DNA from 2 places in the Oceanobacillus sp. HCA-5259 genome. Region 1 is predicted to be linked to the other one. Evidence: a T-box and tRNA genes for the amino acid it is inferred to sense, from the RefSeq annotation. Region 1 holds a T-box; the other holds one or more tRNA genes.

Region 1 (11,036 bases):
CTTGATAGTCAGAATCTATTTGATCGACCGAGGTATTTCCTTGGAATTCATCAAGGTTCCATGCCCGCGGATGATCGAAGGAAGTAAGGGTGACATGATCAAATTGTTCTGTTAGTAAGTCCAGCATCTCTTCCGTTGCCTTATCACGAAACATGGCAACAATCACATGTCTCTCCGCATCTGGGAATAATTCATTGGCAGTCTGAACAAAAGCCTTTATCCCGTCCGGATTATGAGCGGCGTCAAGGATAATCGTTGGGTTACTTTGAATCTGTTCAAACCGGCCAGGAAGCATCGTCTTTTCCATCTGGTGGATCCCTTTTTCTACATCCATTTCAAAGCCATTTCCCTTTAAAATAAGTACCGCTTGAATCGCAAGACTGACATTATCAAGCTGGTGTTCACCTTTCATTTGCAGATTAAGCTGGCTGCGATTAAAATCGATCCCAAGCCTATAATAGGGAGCATGTTTATGCCGGGCCTCTTCTTTAATTACAGCAAAAGCTTCCTCACTCACATTACCAATGATAACCGGTATCGCCTTTTTAATAATTCCAGCCTTGTGCCAAGCAATTTCCTCCTCACTTCCCCCTAAATAATCCGTGTGGTCAAGAGCAATCGATGTAATAATCGACAGAATCGGCTGCAAGACGTTCGTTGTGTCGAATCGCCCACCCATTCCCGTCTCAATGAGAACAATTTCTCCATTTTCCGCAAAAAAAGAAAACGCCAGAGCAGTAAGTATTTCAAACTCTGTCGGTGCAAGATTCGCCTTATCCATTTCCCTAATATGCGGGAAAAGGCGATTCATCCATTCAAGTAATGCTTGTTCAGATAGTTGTTGATCGTTTAAAAAAATGTGGCCTCCTAAGCCCGTGAAGCTCGGTGATGTAAAAACCCCAACCTCATAGCCGTTTGCCATCAGGGCGGCTTTAATAAAATGCAATGTCGATCCTTTACCGTTCGTACCGGCAATGTGAATCGCTTTGAAATGTTTTTCTGGGTTATTTAAACGATTGAGCAATCCAGTAATCCGCTCAAGACCTGGTTTCATCCCCAATTTTTTTCGTTCATTGAAAAACACTTCCACCTCTTGTATAGTAGAAAACATGATAACACCGCTTTCCTCGATTGATCGTAAGTTAATTATAGCAGAAAGGAAAATGAAAGTTGAAACGAACCGGATGGATCATCTATAACGGCAACTTGCCAGGAAATAAATTTCTTGATTTCGCGGAAATGATTCAAACAGCTGCAAGGACATTAAATAGTAAGGCTGAAATTATTAAAAATAATGATTTACTAAGTCTGCTTACAACCTCAAGCCTTGGTTTATTATCGGAAACCTCCCTCCCTGATTATGTAGTATTTACAGATAAGGATATTTATTTAGCGAAGCAATTGGAATACCTTGGTGTTCCTGTATTTAATCAGGCAAAAGCGATTGCTGTGAGTGATGATAAAATTGCAACGTATCAAAAACTTTCCAAATTACAGCTGCCAATTCCGAAAACAATTATCGCTCCAAAAATCTTCCACACAGGGAGTTTTGACGAACGGATTATAGATAAGGCAATTAAGGAACTCGGATTTCCTCTCGTAATGAAAGAAGCATTCGGTTCCTTCGGTGAGCAAGTATATCTTGTTAAAAATAAACAGGAACTCGATAAAAAACTTCAGTTAATCGGCAATAAGCCATTTGTCTTCCAGGAATTTGTCCACACGAGTTATGGAGTGGATATTCGTTTGCAAGTTGTAGGTGACAAAGTCGTTGCTGGAATGAAAAGGAGGTCTGCAGACGATTTCCGGGCTAATATTACGGCGGGAGGCCGAATGGAAGCTTATACACCATCTCAAGAAGAAGAAGAACTAGCAGTGAAGGCGGCGAAAGCAATCGATGCTGATTTTGCCGGAGTTGATTTATTGAATGGTGATAGAAATCAGCCAATCGTATGTGAAATAAACTCCAACGCACATATCCGGAATTTATATGAATGTACTGGCATCAATGCTGCAGATTACATGATGGAATATATTTTAAATAAATTATAAAGGGGAACAAAAAAACAGCTGGGGTTCAATGAGTTGAGCCTCCAGCTGCTTCTTTTTTTCCTAACCTTTTAATTCTTCCAGTCTTGCTTTTACTTTTGCCTGTTTTTCCAAGTAATCTCTTTCCTTCTGTCTTTCCGATTCAACTAGAGATTCTGGAGCTTTACTCACAAAGCCTTCATTAGATAATTTCTTCTTAACTCTATCTACTTCTTGAGTCCATTTTTCCAATTCCTTTTCCAGACGTTCCAATTCTTTATCAATATCGATTAGACCTTCCAGCGGCAGGAAAATCTCTGCTCCTGTCACAACGGCTGTCATTGCTTTATCTGGAACTTGTAGCTTAGCGGCAATTTCTAATTTTTCCGTATTACAGAAACGCTCCACATATGCTCGATTTCGCTCAAGTTCAGAGACAATTTGTTCGTTCTCCGCCTCAATTAGCATATTGATCTTCTTCGACATTGGTGTATCAACTTCAGCTCTGATATTACGAACTGACTTGATGATGGCCATAAGACGAGACATTTCTTTAACAGCCAGTTCATCATGTAATTCCTGTTTCACTTGTGGCCAGCTGGCAATGGTAATGGATTCTCCAGCATGTGGCAGTTGCTGCCAAATTTCTTCTGTAATAAACGGCATAAACGGGTGCAACAAACGCATCGTCTGGTCAAGCACATAAGCTAATACAGATTGCGTCGTTTTCTTCTTGGCGGCATCATCACTATAAAGTGGCAGTTTCGCCATTTCAATATACCAGTCACAGAACTCATCCCAAATAAAGTTATATAACTGACGACCCGCTTCCCCAAATTCATATTTATCCGTATTCTTCGTTACTTGATCAATCGTCTCGTTCAATCTTGTCAAGATCCATTTATCAGCAACTGAAAGATCTCCAGACAAATCAATATCATCATAGTTGAAATCCTCTAAGTTCATTAAGACAAATCGGGAAGCGTTCCAGATTTTATTCGCGAAATTCCAAGTTGATTCAACCTTTTCCCAGTGGAATCGTAAATCCTGTCCAGGCGTTGAGCCAGTTAACAAGAAGTAACGAAGGGAGTCTGCCCCGTATTTATCGATAACATCCATCGGGTCAACACCATTTCCAAGAGATTTACTCATTTTCCTTCCCTCTGCATCACGGATTAATCCATGAATGAGCACATCTTCAAATGGCTTTTCCCCTGTAAATTCCTTCGACTGGAAAATCATCCGCGCTACCCAGAAAAAGATGATGTCGTAGCCAGTTACGAGTGCTTTAGTCGGGAAGTAACGTTTGAAATCAGCCGCTTCCGTATCCGGCCAGCCCATCGTAGAGAACGGCCAAAGGGCGGAGGAGAACCATGTATCAAGTACATCTTCATCCTGTTCCCAATTCTCATGGTCACGAGGGGCTTCTCTTCCTACATAGATTTCTCCTGTTTCTTTATGGTACCAGGCCGGTATCCGGTGGCCCCACCATAACTGTCGTGAAATTACCCAATCACGAATGTTTTCCATCCAGTGGAGGTACGTCCGTTCGAACCTTTCTGGGAAGAAATTGACTTTATCATCACTCTCTTGTAGCGCAACTGCAGCATCAGCAAGTGGCTTCATTTTTACAAACCATTGGGTCGATAAGTACGGTTCCACAACTGCACCGCTTCGTTCCGAGTGGCCAACCTGGTGGACCCTTTCCTCAATCTTCAGAAGGGCACCGATTTCTTCTAGATCTTTTACAATCTGTTCACGGCATTCAAACCGGTCCATACCTTCATATTTACCAGCGTTTTCATTCATCGTGCCGTCTTCATTCATAACAAGAACTCTTTCCAAGTTATGACGATTACCAATCTCAAAGTCATTCGGATCATGGGCCGGTGTTATTTTTACCGCACCAGAACCTAGTTCCATATCAACATAATCATCTGCAACGATTTCGATTTCTCTACCGACAAGTGGCAAAATTACCGTTTTCCCAATAAGATGTTGGTACCTTTCATCATCCGGATGAACAGCTACCGCCGTATCTCCAAGCATCGTTTCCGGACGTGTTGTAGCAATCTCGATAAACTCATCACTATCTTTGATTGGATATTTAAAGTGGTAAAATTTCCCTTCGACCTCTTCATGAATTACTTCAATATCGGAGAGAGCTGTTTTTGTTTGCGGATCCCAGTTGATAATGTATTCGCCACGGTAGATGAGTCCTTTCTCATAAAGCTTGACGAAAACCTCTTTAACCGCATCGGACAATCCTTCATCAAGCGTAAATCGTTCTCTCGAGTAATCAACACTTAAGCCAAGCTTTTCCCATTGTGAACGGATGAAAGAAGCATACTCTTCCTTCCATTCCCAAGATTTCTCAAGGAACTTTTCCCGTCCAAGCTCATAACGGTTCGTTCCCATCTTTTTCAATTCACCTTCAACTTTTGCCTGGGTTGCAATTCCTGCATGGTCCATCCCTGGAAGCCAGAGAACATCATATCCTTGCATTCGCTTCATACGGATAATCGTGTCTTGCATTGTCGTATCCCAAGCGTGCCCTAGGTGCAGCCTGCCCGTTACGTTTGGCGGCGGAATAACGATAGAATAAGGCTCTTTCTTCGGATCATTCGGGGCTTCAAAGAATTTCCCCTCCAGCCAAAATTGATAACGACCCGCTTCTACTTCATTTGGATTATATTTTGATGGCAATGTTACTTTTTTATCCGACATTACCGATCACCCTCCTTTAGTTTTAACAATTAAAAAACCCTTTCCATCCTTCAAAAAAGGACGAAAAGAGTTAACTTCCGTGGTACCACCTTTGTTTACAAATAAATATTTGTACACTCATCGACAGATATCGGCGCATAGCCGGCGTGCCTCTACTGTAATTCGAAGCAGCTGCATCAAGGGCGACCTTCCAGCACAACCTTCCTAGGAAATTCTCAGCAAATCATTTCCCTTCCTGTAGGCGTTCATCCTGTACTCTTCCCAATCATTTGCATCATTATATTTTAATTACCTTATATTGTATACACTTCACTTAAAAACGTCAACTCTAACCGGAACAAAAACGTGGCTACAACATACGATAAAGCATGGTACTTCATCATTTATAATGAGGTGAATGGTATGGGTCGGTATTATCGTTATCGCCTGCCTCCATGGGCGAGGCAATGCTTGTTCGTTTTAGAAAAAGCGATGGCGCCGTTATTAGTATATCAGCTTCTCCGTACGATTATACTTCCGACAACTTTAGATGTATTTTTACTAGGTGTTTTCGTATTTCTCTATATTGCTTTTTACTTGGAATGGTTTTAATCGGCTTTCCTTGCCCTTTGTTCAAGCATTTCTTGGAAACTCAACCCGAAGATTAATCGGCGATAAATCTGTTCAAGTTCAATAGACAACTGTATATGGGAAATATTAGTTTCATTGGTTGTATGGTATTGCTCGACTAAGCGTAAATATTCTTCACTGTTCAGCAAATATAGGCTGAGTAAAGCTTGTTCCAAGGAAGTTAACGGATTCTCTTCCATATAGGTGGAGAAATTTTTCAGAAAGTGGCTCTTCAACTGAGGCTCATGGATTGCTCCGTAACGGAACAAGTCCATTAAATCAAAGACTGCATGTTTATAACAGGCGCTTTCCCAATTAATAAAATAATGATCAAATATATGGCCGGCTTGTAAATTACCATGATTCAGACTGATTCCCCAACTCGATTCCTCCTCCGCGAGGGAAAGGATTTCATCTACTAGTTGACGGGAGCGGAAAAGGGAGAATCGTATATCACGATAATGGGTTAATACTTGCAGTTCAAAGGGAGATGGATAATGTTTTTGTTCGATGATTTCTATCCACGCAAGTAGCCGAGTTTCATCTTTTGTACAGTTTCCTTGATATGTTTGAAAACGATTCGTCAATTCATCCTTGTTTAATCGGTACAGATTTTTCGTTTGAACATGAATTCTACCGATTTGCCTATAGATGGACTGGATGCGATTTTCACCAATAAATCTAGTATTTGTCTCTATCCAAGGTGTCAGGTAATAAAACTCACCTGCAAATTCAACATACATTTCCCGATTCCGGGTTAAATAAACAGGGATAATTTCATGGAGGTTTTCCTGATTTGCGCGGGTGTAGACGGACACCCAATTTTCTATGGATTGTTTATCTAACCTGCTCCGTTTTAATGCATATTCTTTTCCGCCTGCCTTTACTTTATGCAGCCGGTCCGTAACAGCGACAATTGCCTGAGGATATATATTATAGGCTTTAAGAATTTCAGCTTGTTTCTCCATCCTGATAACCTCCGGAATGCTTAACATAGGAAAACCCCTTGCTTCCATTCACAAGGGGATTATTTCATTTCTTCGGGATATACAGTAACTGTCCCTCGCTAATATCAAAGTCTTCATCAAGTTTATTTTGTTTGATTAACTGCAGGGCACTAACTTGAAATCTTTCCGCGATTGATTCGATCGTATCGTCTTCTTGCGCAATGCAAATACGCATTTTTGCATAGCTTTCTTCCTCTTCATGGCGGAATATGTCTTTTAAATAACTAACATCATTTACAACTTCATCCGTCTTTCCATCTTCTTCTACTTCCTCTTCTTCCTTCGCACGGATTATCAGTTCATTTTCTTGCACTTCTTCCGTTTCCGGTTCCGGTTCCCGTACTTCATTTACATCTATTACCTCTTCCACTTCCGTTTCTTCCTCTTGCTCCAACTCCTCTGCTACTTCCTTGGTCCTTTCCTCTTCTGCAACAACCTCTTCTCTTTCCACTTCAAATGTGAATGAGTCTGGTTCTTCGTCCTCTTCCGACTCTACTTTCCTTTCCTCTGTTTCTCGTTCTTGCCATAAATCGACTTCCGCTTTAATTCCTTGAATTTCCGCTACTGCAGTAAGCTGTAATTTTGAATTTGCCGGTAATTCATAATCAAAGTTAATAATTTCTATTCTAATATCATCCATGTTCTCAATCCGGTATTCCGGAACGGAAATATCTACAGGAAAACGATGATAAAATTCAGCCATATTATCTTCTTTACTCTCTACTTTTTCCACAAACCTTCTCGCATCCAAATCATCAAGCTCATCTAGTGCAGGGTGATCTGTTTCGTCTATCCGTTGTTCATCGCGCATATATTCTCCCCGCAGTTCAATCTCGCCCCGGATGGACACGTACGTATCATATGGTTGAATCGTTATTTCCGGATTAAGTGAAACGCCTATTAATTCGAGTACTTCATCGCCTCGGTCAAAATATAATGTTTCTTGTAATTCAAATTGAAAATTTTGATTAGCAGAAGACAAAATAACTCCTCCCTTCTCCATTGCCTATACAGTTAAACCCTGTGTATACACTATCTATATGAATGGATAAAAGGAGATATGCATGAAAAAAACCTGATACAGCTGGAGGATTAATCCCCGTGTATCAGGTCTTCAAAGGTTATGACTTAATTTTCGAACCAAAAAACCAAAGTGTTTATTAAATAAAGTGCCAATTGCCTTCAATCAGCGTAAGTGTTTAGCGCATTCTCTTGGTTAGATCTCTAATCGTCGTTCAGTTGCCCGGCGGACGGATGCTTTCCACGGGCACAGCAGAAGCCTCAACGCACAGGACATGCTAATGCAGACGTTGCCACAGGACGTGGCGTACTTAGTCTGCCTCGGGCTGAGCACTAAGGGGTCTCCGGACTCGCGCTATTCCCGCAGGAGTCACCGTCCACCGGGCAACTGAACTGGTAGAGAGGATTATTATTAATGGAAAAAATCCCACCATGATAGGTGCTCTCTTACTAAAATGAAAAGTATTGCTCCGAATTTGGCCTTTCCTCGGAGCAGTCCAGACACCTCGAGACTCCAGCAGGAGGATAGGCATAGGTGAGACCCCGCAGGGCGCCAGCCCGAGGAGGCTCACCAGCCGCCTGCGGAAAGCGAGAGGTGTCTGGACTGCGGACCTCCAGGAAACAGTTGCACTTACGCTGAATGAAAGTGATTATAATGGATTGCAGTTATTTAGTTAGATTTGCAAACACCCGGTTCACTGCTTGGATTGTTTTTTCAATGTGTTCCATCGTATGTGCAGTTGATAGGAATAGTCCTTCAAATTGGGATGGTGGCAGGAAAATTCCTTCTTCAATCATGCCGCGATAATAAGCCGCGAAACGATCTAAATCAGAAGTTTGTGCTGTTTCAAAGTTGATGACTTCTTCAGCTGTAAAGAATACACCAACCATAGAACCGACACGGTTAATTTGTAATGGAATACCATGTTGCTCGCTAGCTTCCTGGAAACCTGCCTCTAACCGGTCAGCTAATTTCCCGAGCTCTTCATACGCCGCCTCGTCCATCGCTTTTAATGTTTCGTAACCCGCTGTCATTGCTAGAGGGTTTCCGGATAATGTTCCCGCTTGATAGATCGAACCTTGAGGTGCGATTTGTTCCATAATCTCTCGTTTTCCACCGAATGCACCGACCGGAAGCCCTCCACCGATAACTTTCCCAAGACAAGTAAGGTCCGGTATTACGTCATAATAACCCTGAGCACAATTATAACCAACACGAAAGCCTGTCATGACCTCATCAAAAATAAGTAATGCACCATGTTTTGTTGTAAGTTCACGCAAGTTTTGTAAGAAGTTATTTCTTGGTGGAACGACTCCCATGTTACCGCAGACAGGCTCGGTAATGACCGCAGCAATCTGGTCTCCGTACTGTTCGAATGCAAGCTGAACACTTTCATAATCATTATATGGAACTGTAATCGTGTTACTTGCAGTCGAAGCCGGTACCCCTGGGCTGTCCGGGAGACCAAGTGTTGCTACACCGGAACCAGCTTTAATTAATAAGGAATCACCATGGCCATGATAGCTTCCTACAAATTTCACAATAATATCTCTGCCAGTATATCCACGGGCAAGCCTGATTGCACTCATCGTCGCTTCGGTACCCGAATTTACCATCCGAACAATTTCGATGGAAGGCACTCGTTCTTTTACTAGTGCAGCCAATTTATTTTCCATTTCAGTTGGTGCACCGAAACTCGTTCCTTTATCAACTACTTCTTTCAATTTGGTTGTTACCCGCTCATCGGCATGACCTAAAATAAGCGGTCCCCAACTTAACACATAATCAATATATTCATTTCCATCAATATCCGTAATCGTCGCACCTTTCCCCTCTTCCATAAAGATTGGCGACATGCCGACTGATTTAAAAGCGCGAACGGGTGAGTTCACACCACCAGGCATTAGGTCAACTGCTTCTTTATATGCATCAATGGATTTTGAAAAGTTTTTCATCGTTCGTTCCTCCTTCATGAATTACGTAAAACTGCCGCAACGTCTTTTGCAAAATATGTTAATATAATTTCTGCTCCTGCACGTTTCATGGAAGTTAGCATTTCAATCACAAGTTGTTGTTCATCAATCCAGCCATGCTGTGCGGCAGCTTTTACCATTGCATATTCTCCGCTCACATTATAAGCAACAACGGGAAGGTCAAATTCATTTCTGATGTCACGGATAACGTCGAGATAGGATAACGCTGGTTTGACCATAAGAAAGTCTGCTCCTTCTTCAACGTCTGACCGAGCTTCCCTGATTGCTTCCAGACGATTTGCCGGATCCATCTGGTATGTCTTCCGGTCACCGAACTGCGGAGCACTATCGGCCGCATCGCGGAAAGGTCCGTAAAAGGCTGAAGCATATTTAACTGCGTATGACATAATCGGAATGTGGGTAAACCCTGCCTCGTCCAGTGCTTCTCTTATAACTGCGACAAAGCCGTCCATCATATTAGATGGTGCAATAATATCCGCCCCTGCCTCAGCTTGAGATACAGCTGTTTTTGCAAGCAATTTTAATGACTCGTCATTATCTACATCATTGCCATGAATCACGCCGCAATGACCGTGGTCTGTATATTCACAAAGACATGTATCAGCAACAACGAGCAACTCAGGATACTTTTCTTTTACAAGCTTGGTGGCTTGCTGCACAATCCCGTCTTCTGCATACGCCCCGGAACCAACCTCGTCTTTACCTGTAACGACACCGAAGAACATAAGTGCACGTATACCTAATTCATATGCTTCTGTTACCTCTTCCATTAAGCGGTCCAGTGAGAATTGGTAAACAGAAGGCATCGATGGCACTTCATTCTTAATATTTTCCCCTTCGATGACAAATATCGGATAAATAAAATCTTCAACATGAAGATGTGTTTCACGCACCATCGCCCGCATTGATGCACTACTCCGTAAGCGGCGATGTCTCTTAAATTGATTATTCATTCTCAAATCTAACATTCCTTCCATCAATTAATCTTGAATCATTGCTTCGAGCATTCCTTCAATCGTGAATGTTTTTGCAGTGATCAACTGGTTGAAACCTGCCGCACTTGCCGCCTTTTTCGTCGTTGTACCGATACAGACACAAGGAACCGGAACAGGTTCTCCATATAAGTCAATAAATGCGTTCACTGTTGAAGGGCTTGTAAAGGTGAGATAATCAAAGGCATTCTTCTGTATCACTTCATGCAATCGTTCTTTTATACCTCCATTTATCATTGTCTCATATACTTCTATCGAATCGAAAGCAATGCCTCTTTCCGTGAATTTTTTCGGTAAAATATCCAAGGAACGGCTACCCCGCACTAATAAAATCTGTTCTCTATTTTGGTAAATCGGCAGGAAAATCGCTGCCAAGGATTCTGCATCATATGTATCAGGCACGAGATCAGCTGTATAGCCGAATCGTTGTAGTGCCAAATCCGTTTTATGACCAACCGCAGCGATTTTTACTTGCTCCCCAAAATGGCCACCATTTTTATCATATGCAGCAAAAAAGCAATTCACGCCATTTGCACTCGTAAAAATAATCCAATCATAGCTTTTCAGACGATTGAAAACATCCTGCTCATTGCTTGCTGTTATACTATTTATCCGAAGAAGCGGGATTTCAATCGGTATGCCTCCGAGTTCTCGTATT
Region 2 (11,036 bases), on a different contig from region 1:
GAGACAAGGAACTTATAAACTATATAATAAAGACAGATTAAGTTCTTATAAAAATAAGCTTCCTTATCACTCTATAAGCGTGATGTTTACTGTTTTTCTTCCCCAGTTGTATGCTTCTTCTTTTGTTGGGAGATGTACATCTATTTTATTTCCTTTGATGGCTCCACCTGTATCACCTGCCACAGCATATCCATAGCCTTCTACATAGACTTGTGTACCTAGCGGAATAACATTAGGATCTACAGCAATAACTTTTGCATAAGGGTCGTTATTCAGATTAATTCCAGTTGCAGTAACACCAGAACAGCCGGAACAGCCTGCAGTATAGGCGGTTGCTTCAACAGCAAATGTTTCTCCTCTAACTTCCCCGGTTGTTGTTTCCTCAACCTTGTTGGCCGATTCAACTTGCTCTTCTACTGTCTCTTGACTCTCTTCCGCTGAATCCTGACTCGCTTCCACTGCCTCTTGATTCTCTTCATTTGCGTCAGTACCTGTCTCAACTTCCGGTTCATCTGCTGTTTGCTCCGACTCTTCACTTACTGTTGGTTCAACTCCCACACCATTCACATTTAAACGCTGTCCCGTTATAATTAGGTCGGAGGGTAGATTATTCCATTCCCTCAGTTTATCGACCGTTACATCATCACTATAGGAATTACTAATATGTGTCAGAGTATCTCCCTCTTGCACAATATAAAACTCTGCCTCCGTCTCTACTCCGAGTTTCAATACTTGTTTCGGATGAATTAATGACGATTTGAGTCCATTTATTTCCATCAATATTTCAACAGTTGTATTATTTTCATTCGCTATTTTCCAAAGACTGTCTCCCTTTTGTACCTCATAATCAGCTGCTGACACTGAAGTCGCAGCAATCCCTATAATAACCAGCCCTATCAATACGGATACTAACTTTTTCATTAGTAGTCCCCCTTTTGTTATTGATTAAGTCTAATCCTAGCACAGGGGGACACGTCTGTGGTTACAGCTCGTTTAAGAGGTTATTACAAATAATCGCAATATATTAAAAATTGGATAAATATTTATCAATTAGTTCTATTTTCTTTTTTTAAACATATAAGAACCATCTCTATCCTTCACTCTTAGGATATGTCACACATTTAATCGTAGTTTACCACTAACGGCGAACTATGGGTATATCAAAATGCATATCTATGGGGAGGAAACTCAGTTTCTTCACAGCTTGAGAGAGAGGCATACATTATCGAAATTACGGAATCGTTGAATTAAACAGACAAGTACTATTTCTAGCCGACCTTACCAAAAAAGATTAAGCCGCATGAAATAATTGCGGCTTAACCTTTTCATGGTGTTCCTTCACCGTGGAATCATCTATTCGGAAATACAGGTTTAATCACTGGAAATGAATGTACACATTCTATTTCAGAAACTCTACCGGTTCGTCCTTTCGTTCATTGATCACTTGTATAAACTGGTCCATATTTTCTGGAGCGATGATTGTAAAATCACTGGAACCATAGTATACGTAATAACGTTCTTTGGAAAGAGCAGCTGAGGCTAATTGAGTATTAGTTTTTTCGATTTTTTTAATGGTTTCGAGCTCAATTCGGCGTTTAAATGGGCCAATATGAATAATTAAATAATCATTTGTTACAAAGTAAAATGTTCGGTACCAAAACCATAAAATGACAATAGCGAAAATCCCAAATATCAAAGAAAAGATTAAACTTGCGGCGAGTCCTGCTTTATGGTAAATCGGTATGAATAGTCCAAGTGATAGTCCTAAGAATAACAGTGCCGATCCCCCAATTATTATTCGATAAGCTAAGTCTTTGTTTGCATTGAACTTCAAAAGTTATACCCTCCGATCTAATTTTAATTAGTGAAACAGCTTAGTCTTGAGATAACATTCTCAATCAAAACAAAATAAAAAAGCTCAATCTAAAAAACGGCTACGGATTTCTCGAGAAGGTATAGCGCAACTATCCCTTTTCCCCAAAAATTTGTACCTGTTTTTTGCGATGATTGAGTAAACTGCATTCCGAATCGGTTTAGGAATAATGAGTAGTATCGTCAGTAGTTTCCAAGGACATTTTAAATGTCTACATATCCGAAGAGTAGCATCCGACTTTAAAAACACTCGATCGTCTTTAATCAATACAAAACTATCAACATCCCAAGGTAACTGGTGTTTTTTCAGTAAGGTTTGACCAACTTCACCTTGCAATGAAGCAAATTTGAAGTAATCATACGACTCTCTTTTAATGATATACTGAATGCTTTTATTACAAAAATTACATACCCCATCGAATAGTATTATGGCTCCTAAGTTCAGCTCTCCTTCTTGTAGAAAACTTTATTTCCCGACACCATTTTATATTCTGAATTTTAATTATATTGTACCAAGAAAAGGTGCTAATGTCATTCAAAAAGCACCTAAATTTCGTACAAATAAATGTACCTTTATTCAGTTCCAGATGCCAATGTTGGCGTCCAACAAAACAAGGCGAATTAAAACAAGTTTTATATTGGTTATCGTAAGCATTCTACTGTATGCCAACACCATGTAACCGTCAAGTAAAAATGAACACTTTTCGCTAAATAATTTTGGACCTAAATTAACTTAAATTGTAATATTAAATAAGATTTACCTAACATAATAATAGAGACCAATATTCAGTTTACGCCTGATTTGTCTAGAGTTTTTTCGAAAAATGTAAGTTGATGCTCAATCTGAAACCCCAGTCTTTTATATAGACGAATCGCCTTCGAATTGTCAGATTGGACACATAGAGTAACTTCTTCTATGGATGGAAATGTAAAAAGCCATTCTAAACCTTTTACAAGAAGAGAAGTCCCCAAACCTTTGTTACGCACCAGCGGAGTTACACCAAAAAATTCAATACTTCCTTCTCCAAACTCTGGCTCTGCCTCAGTGTAAAGATATCCTAGTAAATTACCATGTTCGTTTACAGCACCAAAAACAGTCGATGTTTCACTCAATCCATCTACCATTTCAGTACCAGTTAGGTAAGAATTAGGAAAAATTTGGTTGTGTAACTTTATCAATGAACTATAATGTTCACTTATTAGCGGGATTACATTGTCATTATTTACTCTTCTAAAAGATTGTTTGGAACAAGTTAAAATGGTCTCTTTACTAACAGAATCAAAAGAATATCTATTAGCCAAATCAACTACCATTAAATTATGATTATCCGGAAATAAGGAGACAGTCTGTATGGTATTCGGAATTTCTTTAATAGTGGATTCCCATAACAAAATAGATACCTTTAATGCATCTGCGCGGTCTACGAATGGTCCCCATATTTCGGCTTTTCCCCTTTCGTTATCAGCATCAAACCCACAGACTCCAACAACCTTATCGCTTTCCGTTGCTATAAAAAATGATTCACGTGCAGGTATATCTCCAAAGTCTTCCTCCAATGTATTAAAAATTTCATCCATCTTTTTCCCACAATAACCAATATGGTGTTCTAAATTTGAATTTAATCTGGAAATAAAGGCTGCAACATCTGCTAGTTTCGGATGACGTTGAATCTTTATCATATGAAAACCTCCCAAACTTTATAAAATGTAAGTATTTGAATCAGTTATGTCGACTAACCTATGAAAATCAGACCTTAAACAAGCGCTATTTAAGGTTGTATAATTGGAGATAAAGCTTCTTATGCTCACATCATCCCAGACGAACCGGAATGAAGCCGAAGACATATTCGAAGATGTATTACAGTCGAGAAGAAAATGAGGTTGTTAGCAAGGTTTTAACAATTGGTAAAATTTAGGGGCATTCGGAATCTGTTACACTTAAAACAAAAGGTCTGTACCCCTTGATATATAAGGGATACAGACCTCTGTTCTATAGTGATTCCGATTGGGCTCGAACCAACGACCTCTACCCTGTCAAGGTAGCGCTCTCCCAGCTGAGCTACGGAATCATTATTTTCAACTGCAAGATTTAGTATACAATACATTTATATTTCCTGCAAGCGAAACTTAACATTTTGTACTATTTTATGCTTGAATATCAATTTTCCCACCTAAATTTGGGTGACTTGCATCTGGTGCACTTACACTTTCGTCCAACATTTCTAGCATATCACCAGCTTGAACTTTCCCTGTATCCATCATCATCCTCATAACCGATAAGCTTGCTTGCTGTTTTACTTGGGCTTGGCTTAATGCTGTAGAAAGTTTTGCAATATCCATTTTCCTACCCCTTTCTCTCTGAATCCTTTAACTCTATCTATCATACCATATCTATGAAAGTTTCCAAGTCTCTCTTTCTATCAATTTGACAGCTAGGAGTAAACGAGAAGCTCCAACTGTATCGAACCATCTACCCTGTTAAAATATCTCTCTTCCAACTGAGCTATGAACCATCATTCTAATCGTATAGTTTATGTACTGACGTGCATTTTTTGCATAGAATTAAGCATTCTGTTCCCCTTTATTGCCTATTGCTGAAAATGTTTTTACATACAAAGGAGATAAAATCATGAGCGTGAGCGTTACTAGTAATCCATCAGACATTAAATCTATAAAAGTCCCATTAATCACAATGATGGATAGTAAAATCAAAACAATCAGGAGATAAACATAATCATATCTCATTTGTTTAAAAATAGGAGGTTTCATGTAAATAATACAGAAAACACCCACCATTACTAGCATGAATGCCATTTTTTCACCACCTTTTTCTAGTGTCGGAATACTTGTATTGTAAACACATTATTTGACTCACAGTTTAACTTAAAAAAACGGAAAATCAATCATCTCCAAACACCCCCACAAAACTTCGACACCCGAAATAAGATACTGGATAATTACCTACTAACACATTATAATAATTAAATAATTGTTATTATTTTACTTACTTGGAGGGTCAGCGTTTGAAAAATGTTTTTTCCTTTTTAAAACCATATAAAACATCCATTATTTTAGCATATATTTTTATGTTTTCTGAACTTATGATTGAGCTTCTCCTCCCTCTCTTTCTCGGTCTCATGATTGATCAGGGGGTGCTACAAGAAGATGTTGGGAAAATTACGATGTGGGGAGGAATCATGATTGGACTTGCAGCTTTATCCCTTATCGTTGGAGTGTTGAACTCATTCTACTCTTCTCATGTCAGTTTCGCCTTTGGTTTTGATTTGAGACAGAAGCTGTTCGCCCGCATCCAATATTTTTCCTTTAAAAGCTTAAGTAATTACCCTACTTCTGCACTTGTGACACGATTTACGAACGATATCCGCCAGATTCAAAATATGATCTTCATGGCGCTTCGTATTATGGCAAAAGCCCCGTTCCTTGTGCTTGGTGGAGTGACGATGGCATTTATTGTAAATGCTCGCCTTGCAATGATCTTTCTTCTGACCGTGCCTTTACTTATTCTCTTTTTATTCCTCGTGATGAAGTATGCTAGTAAGATGTTTTCTAAAGTACAGGCGAATGTCGATCACGTCAACCGAGTCATGCAGGAGAATCTTGCAGGTATGCGGATTATTAAAGCGTTTGGACGCCGGAATTTTGAAGAGATGCGTTTCATGGGGGCAAATAACGACCTTGCGATTTCGACAAAAAGGACTTTCCATTTTGTGGAATCCACGATGCCTATCCTTTTATTTATTATGAACTTGAGCCTTATCTTCATCATCTGGTTCGGAAATATCCAGTCGCTCGCCGGGAATGCTGCGGTTGGAGAAGTTGTTTCTATCGTCAATTATGCACTCCGGGTAGCGATGGCGATTTCAATGTTCTCCTTTATTATCATCATTCTTTCGAGGACAAAAGCATCGGCAGAACGGGTGAATGAAGTGCTGACATTAGAAAATGAAAGTGAATCAGAATATGAAGTAGATAGAACGCATGATAACATTGAGATTAAGGACGGTACAGTGGAATATCGCAATGTTTATTTCCAATACCCTGCTTCAGATGAAATTATTTTGAACGATATTTCATTCACCATCCAATCAGGAGAAACCCTTGCGATTATGGGTGCTACCGGATCCGGGAAAACATCGATATTCCAACTCATGCCTCGGCTATATGATCCAACTAAAGGACAGGTGCTAATTGACGGTCGGTCTATTGATTCCTATCCCTTCGATACCTTAAGGGATAGTATCGGATATGTGCCACAGAATCCGCTCCTTTTCACCGGAACCGTTCGGGATAATATCGTTTGGGGAAAAGTCGGTGCGACTGACGAAGAAATGATACAAGCTGCGAAAGATGCACAGATTCACGATACAATCATGAGTTTACCTAAACAGTATGACACGAGAGTCGGGCAAAAAGGAGTGAATCTCTCCGGTGGGCAAAAACAGCGGATTTCGATTGCCAGGGCGCTGATCCGGAAACCGAAGATTCTCATGCTTGATGATAGTACTAGTGCCCTAGACCTTGCTACGGAAGCTAGATTGCTTGAGACTATTGAATCATACAACTGTACAATAATGATCATTACTCAAAAAGTTTCCACAGCAAGGACTGCAGATCGGATTCTATTAATGGATGAAGGTGAAGTGCTCGCAGTGGGGACACATAATGAATTGATTAAACAATCCAGGCTCTATCAACAGATTGTGGAATCCCAGCACGGAAAGGAGTATGCACATGTCGAATAAGGACTGGAAGGCTCCCTTCCACTATGAGAAAATAAAGCTTGATTCCGTCCAGATTGATAAAGACAAACGGGCGAAAAATATGGGGGCTACCCTAAAAAGGATTTGGGCATATCTCTCCCGGCAGAAAGGGATGCTTTTTCTCGTCATCTTAATGGTGATATTTAGTTCTGGTCTCGGTTTGCTCGGTCCCTATCTTATCGGAATGGCGATTGATGATTATATCGTGACCCAGGAAACAAATGGACTTGGAACACTGCTTGTCGGCTTGATCTTTGTTTTCCTTTTTCATTCACTTGCTATTTTCTTACAGAACTTTTGGATGATTGGAATTGCCCAGAATACGGTTTTTGACTTGCGAAAGGATTTATTTGAACAGTTCCATCGACTGCCGATTTCTTATTTTGATAAACGTCAGCACGGGGAATTGATGAGCCGGTTGACAAATGATATTGATAACGTCAATAACACACTCAATCAATCGGTCATCCAAATTTTCTCGAGTGTTCTGACACTTGCTGGCACGCTGATTGTCATGCTGATACTCAGTCCAATTTTAACGGTTGTCACGCTCGTTATCGTCCCTCTTATGTTTTACGCGATGAAATGGATCACTTCCCGGACCGGGCCGCTCTATAAACTACAACAAAAGCATCTCGGGGAAGTCAATGGTTATGTAGAAGAAATTGTTTCCGGCCAGCATGTTGTAAAAACATATTCCCAGGAAGATAAGGTCATTCGGGCTTTTGAAGAACGGAACGAAGAACTGAAGCGAACTGGTTTCTGGGCGCAGATGATTGCCGGTCTCACTCCGAAGATCATGAACATGCTGAATTTCTTAAGCTTCGGATTGATTGCTTTTGCTGGTGGCTTGCTTGCGATCTATAGTAATCAAGAACTTGTCACGGTCGGGATTATCGTAATCTTCACCGAATATGCTAGACAATTTACTCGTCCTCTGAATGAGCTTTCCAACCAATTCAACATCCTTCTTTCCGCGATTGCCGGTGCGGAACGGGTCTTTAATGTAATGGATGAGGAAAAAGAAGAACGAGATGAAGAAAATGCAAAAGAGCTAACTGAAACTGCGGGACATGTAATATTCGATGAAGTCCAGTTTGCCTATGAAAAGGAAACGATCATCGATCGGGTAAGCTTTGAAGCGAAACCTGGAGAGACGGTTGCTTTTGTCGGACACACAGGTGCCGGGAAAACGACGATCATTAATCTGATTTCACGTTTCTATAATTATGATGCAGGGAAAATTACACTGGACGGCGTTGATATTAAAGATATAACGAGGAGCAGTTTAAGAAAACAGATGGCATTCGTTTTACAAGATACATTCCTTTTCCACGGAACAATCCGGGAAAATATCCGTTACGGAAAGCTTAATGCAACGGATGAAGAAGTCGAGCAAGCTGCAAAAGATGCGAATGCTCATGATTTCATCACGAAACTTCCAAATGGATATGACACAATTCTTGATCAGTCCGGAAGCGGCATTAGTCAAGGGCAGAAACAATTACTCACAATTGCCCGCGCGCTGATTGCGAGTCCTTCCATTTTGATTTTAGATGAAGCGACAAGTAATATTGATACAATTACAGAACTAAAAATCCAAGAAGCTCTTAAACGGCTTATGGAAGGAAGAACGAGCTTTGTTATTGCGCACCGGCTAAATACTGTCAAAGAAGCAGATACAATCATCATGCTTGAATACGGCAAAATCATTGAAAAAGGAAGTCATGATGAACTCATTAAGCAGAAAGGCGCTTATTACAACCTTCATGAAAGCCAGCTGCTCGAACAAGCAAACTAAGGATTAGAACAAGCCCTTCCTACGTGGTACTATAAAGTTAACGTCTTAACCTTCGCAGCTTGAACAAAAGAACTGAAGCGACTATCACTTTCATTCAGCGTAAGTGTGTGCAACTTCCTCCTGGAGGTCCGCAGTCCAGACACCTCTCGCTTTCCGCAGGCGGCTGGTGAGCCTCCTCGTACGCTTTGCGTACTGCGGGGTCTCACCTATGCCTTTCCTCCTGCAGGAGTCTCGAGGTGTCTGGACTGCTCCGAGGGGAAAGCCAAATTTGGAACACTATTTTTCATTTTAGGAATAGAACGCTGATCTTAGGGTGATAGTTTCCATTCATAATAATCATCCCTACCAGTTCAGTTTCCCGGAGGACGGTGACTCCTGCGGGAAAGCGGAGACGATGAGACCCCGCAGGAAGTGCTTTTCTTCCGAGGAGGCTCAGCGCGGAGCCCGCGGAAAGCATCCGTCCTCCGGGAAACTGAACGGCGATTAGAGCGCCAAATTAAATGAACGAGCAAAACACTTACGCTGAATGAAAGCATGAGTCAGTGTTTCTTTTTTCAAATGCGAAGGTTGAGTTAAAATACATACAAGGGGTGGAAGCATTGGCGAGAAAAGGTAAAATGATCGACAAAGAAATTGAGAGTAAGTATCTAGATGAAACAAAAGTATTAAAAATCTATTATCCAGAAAGCTTTTCAGACTTATACAAGTACAACATTTGCATCATGTTTGACGGAGACGACTACTATCAAATGGGCCGGATTGCAACGTATAGTGACCGGCTGCATGAAGACTATGAACTGACAAACACGATATTTGTCGGAATCCACTATAAAGATGCGGAAGATAGGCGACGGAAATACCATCCGAACGGTAACGAATACGATGCATTTACGAAATTTGTCGTTAAGGAAGTTGTACCATTACTCGATGATCTGCTCCCTACCTATCATATGGGGAAATCGCGTATTTTGATGGGTGACTCCCTTGCTGGAACATTTTCGTTACTAACCGCCCTACGATACCCAAATACATTCGGTAAGGTGATTCTGCAATCCCCTTTCATCGATGAAGCGGTGATGGAACAAGTGAAACAGGCGAAAGACCATGCCGCACTTGATATCTATCACACAATCGGTGAGAAAGAAAATGAGGCGAAACTGACAGATGGAAGGACAGTAGACCAACTTACACCTAACCGTGAACTGCGGGACTTTTTAGAAGCAGGCAACAGCAATTATTTTTACTATGAGTTAGAAGATGGCGAGCATACGTGGAAATATTGGCAGAAAGATATGATCCGTGCATTAACAACGACGATCGACTAAAGAAAAAGACGGCAGCGCCAATAATTTCCATCTACTTTGTTAACTTTCTGAAACAAAAGTAGCATAATTTACTAAGTTTGTTATAATTAAAAATAAAATCATCATCCTACATGTACTCGACTCGAACAAACAACTATTAAACGGGAGGTTTTATGATGAACTTTGGAATCGCTTTTTTTCCGTCAAAAGAAATTCAAGATGCTGCCAACTCATATAGAAAACGTTATGACCCACGTTACACGCTCATCCCGCCTCATATTACGTTAAAGGACAGCTTTAAGATTGAGGATGGAAAGCTGGATGAGGTTATCACTGAGTTGCAACGAATCGCAATGGAAACCGAACCTTTCCCGATTCACATTACAAAGGTAAGCTCCTTTGAGCCGGTGACAAATACGATTTATTTTAAAGTGGAAAAGACTGATGAAATCATAAAACTAGAAGAAAAACTACACAGTGGAAAATTTGAAGATACCCGCAAGCATCCATTCGTACCACATGTTACGTTAGCACAGGACCTAACCCATGTGGAATTTACGGATATCCTCGGGAGACTCAATATGGAAAATCATAAATATGAGGATACGTTTGATCGTTTCCAATTATTGTACCAATTAGATAATGGCCAATGGACGGTCCATGAAACATTTGTACTCGGAAGGGAATAATGGAATGGAAATACGGAAAGTGACATCACAGAAAGAACGAGATGACGCAATTTATGTGCGTATGATTGTGTTTGTGAAGGAGCAGCATGTTCCTGAAGATGAAGAACTTGATCAATATGATGAAACAGCTATTCACTTTGTTGGTTATGTTCAGGATGAACCAGTTGCTGCGAGCAGGCTTCGCTATGTAGATGAATACGGCAAGCTGGAACGAATTTGTGTACGAAAAGAATTTCGTGGTAAACACTTCGGTAAAATGCTAATGGAGGAAATGGAACGACAACTTCAGCAAGACGGCTACATGAAAGCTAAATTAAATGCTCAAACCCACGCAATCGGATTTTATGAAGACCAAGGGTACGAAAAGCTATCAGAAAATGTTTTTATGGATGCCGGGATTCCCCACGTAGCAATGATAAAAGAATTTGAATGAAGAAATAAACCGTATGGGAGCATGCGGTTTATTTTTTTGTCCTCTTCCCATTCGATAGACTTTCCTCGAATAAAATACGAGTTTACGGTTAAACTATACTCGTTGATTGGAGGAGATTGCTATGTCTAGCTATGCCGAGATGTTCTTTGATCTTGT

What was found. A T-box is a leader RNA that pairs with one kind of tRNA and senses whether it is charged. The one in region 1 lies ahead of WKU33_RS04170 (valine--tRNA ligase), so its partner is inferred to be a tRNA-Val.
Region 2: it encodes a tRNA-Val, which carries the amino acid that the T-box ahead of WKU33_RS04170 (valine--tRNA ligase) is inferred to sense. The anticodon was not compared.

What each region holds. Positions count from the first base shown of each region.
Region 1 covers NZ_JBBKBV010000004.1:139,545-150,580, reverse strand. The annotation lists gene WKU33_RS04180 (bifunctional folylpolyglutamate synthase/dihydrofolate synthase) at 1-1,111, opposite strand, end outside; gene WKU33_RS04175 (ATP-grasp domain-containing protein) at 1,171-2,052, shown strand; gene WKU33_RS04170 (valine--tRNA ligase) at 2,113-4,755, opposite strand; T-box leader at 4,809-5,033, opposite strand; gene WKU33_RS04165 (hypothetical protein) at 5,101-5,346, shown strand; gene WKU33_RS04160 (hypothetical protein) at 5,343-6,332, opposite strand; gene WKU33_RS04155 (LysM peptidoglycan-binding domain-containing protein) at 6,397-7,353, opposite strand; gene hemL (glutamate-1-semialdehyde 2,1-aminomutase) at 8,058-9,347, opposite strand; gene hemB (porphobilinogen synthase) at 9,362-10,363, opposite strand; gene WKU33_RS04140 (uroporphyrinogen-III synthase) at 10,367-11,036, opposite strand, start outside.
Region 2 covers NZ_JBBKBV010000024.1:16,337-27,372, reverse strand. The annotation lists gene WKU33_RS12990 (3D domain-containing protein) at 67-921, opposite strand; gene WKU33_RS12985 (PH domain-containing protein) at 1,400-1,834, opposite strand; gene WKU33_RS12980 (thiol-disulfide oxidoreductase DCC family protein) at 1,919-2,299, opposite strand; gene WKU33_RS12975 (GNAT family N-acetyltransferase) at 2,659-3,552, opposite strand; tRNA gene WKU33_RS12970 (tRNA-Val) at 3,869-3,941, opposite strand; gene WKU33_RS12965 (YjfB family protein) at 4,018-4,212, opposite strand; gene WKU33_RS12960 (hypothetical protein) at 4,435-4,686, opposite strand; gene WKU33_RS12955 (ABC transporter ATP-binding protein) at 4,896-6,635, shown strand; gene WKU33_RS12950 (ABC transporter ATP-binding protein) at 6,625-8,454, shown strand; gene WKU33_RS12945 (alpha/beta hydrolase) at 9,054-9,779, shown strand; gene WKU33_RS12940 (YjcG family protein) at 9,935-10,447, shown strand; gene WKU33_RS12935 (GNAT family N-acetyltransferase) at 10,452-10,880, shown strand; gene WKU33_RS12930 (DUF421 domain-containing protein) at 11,002-11,036, shown strand, end outside.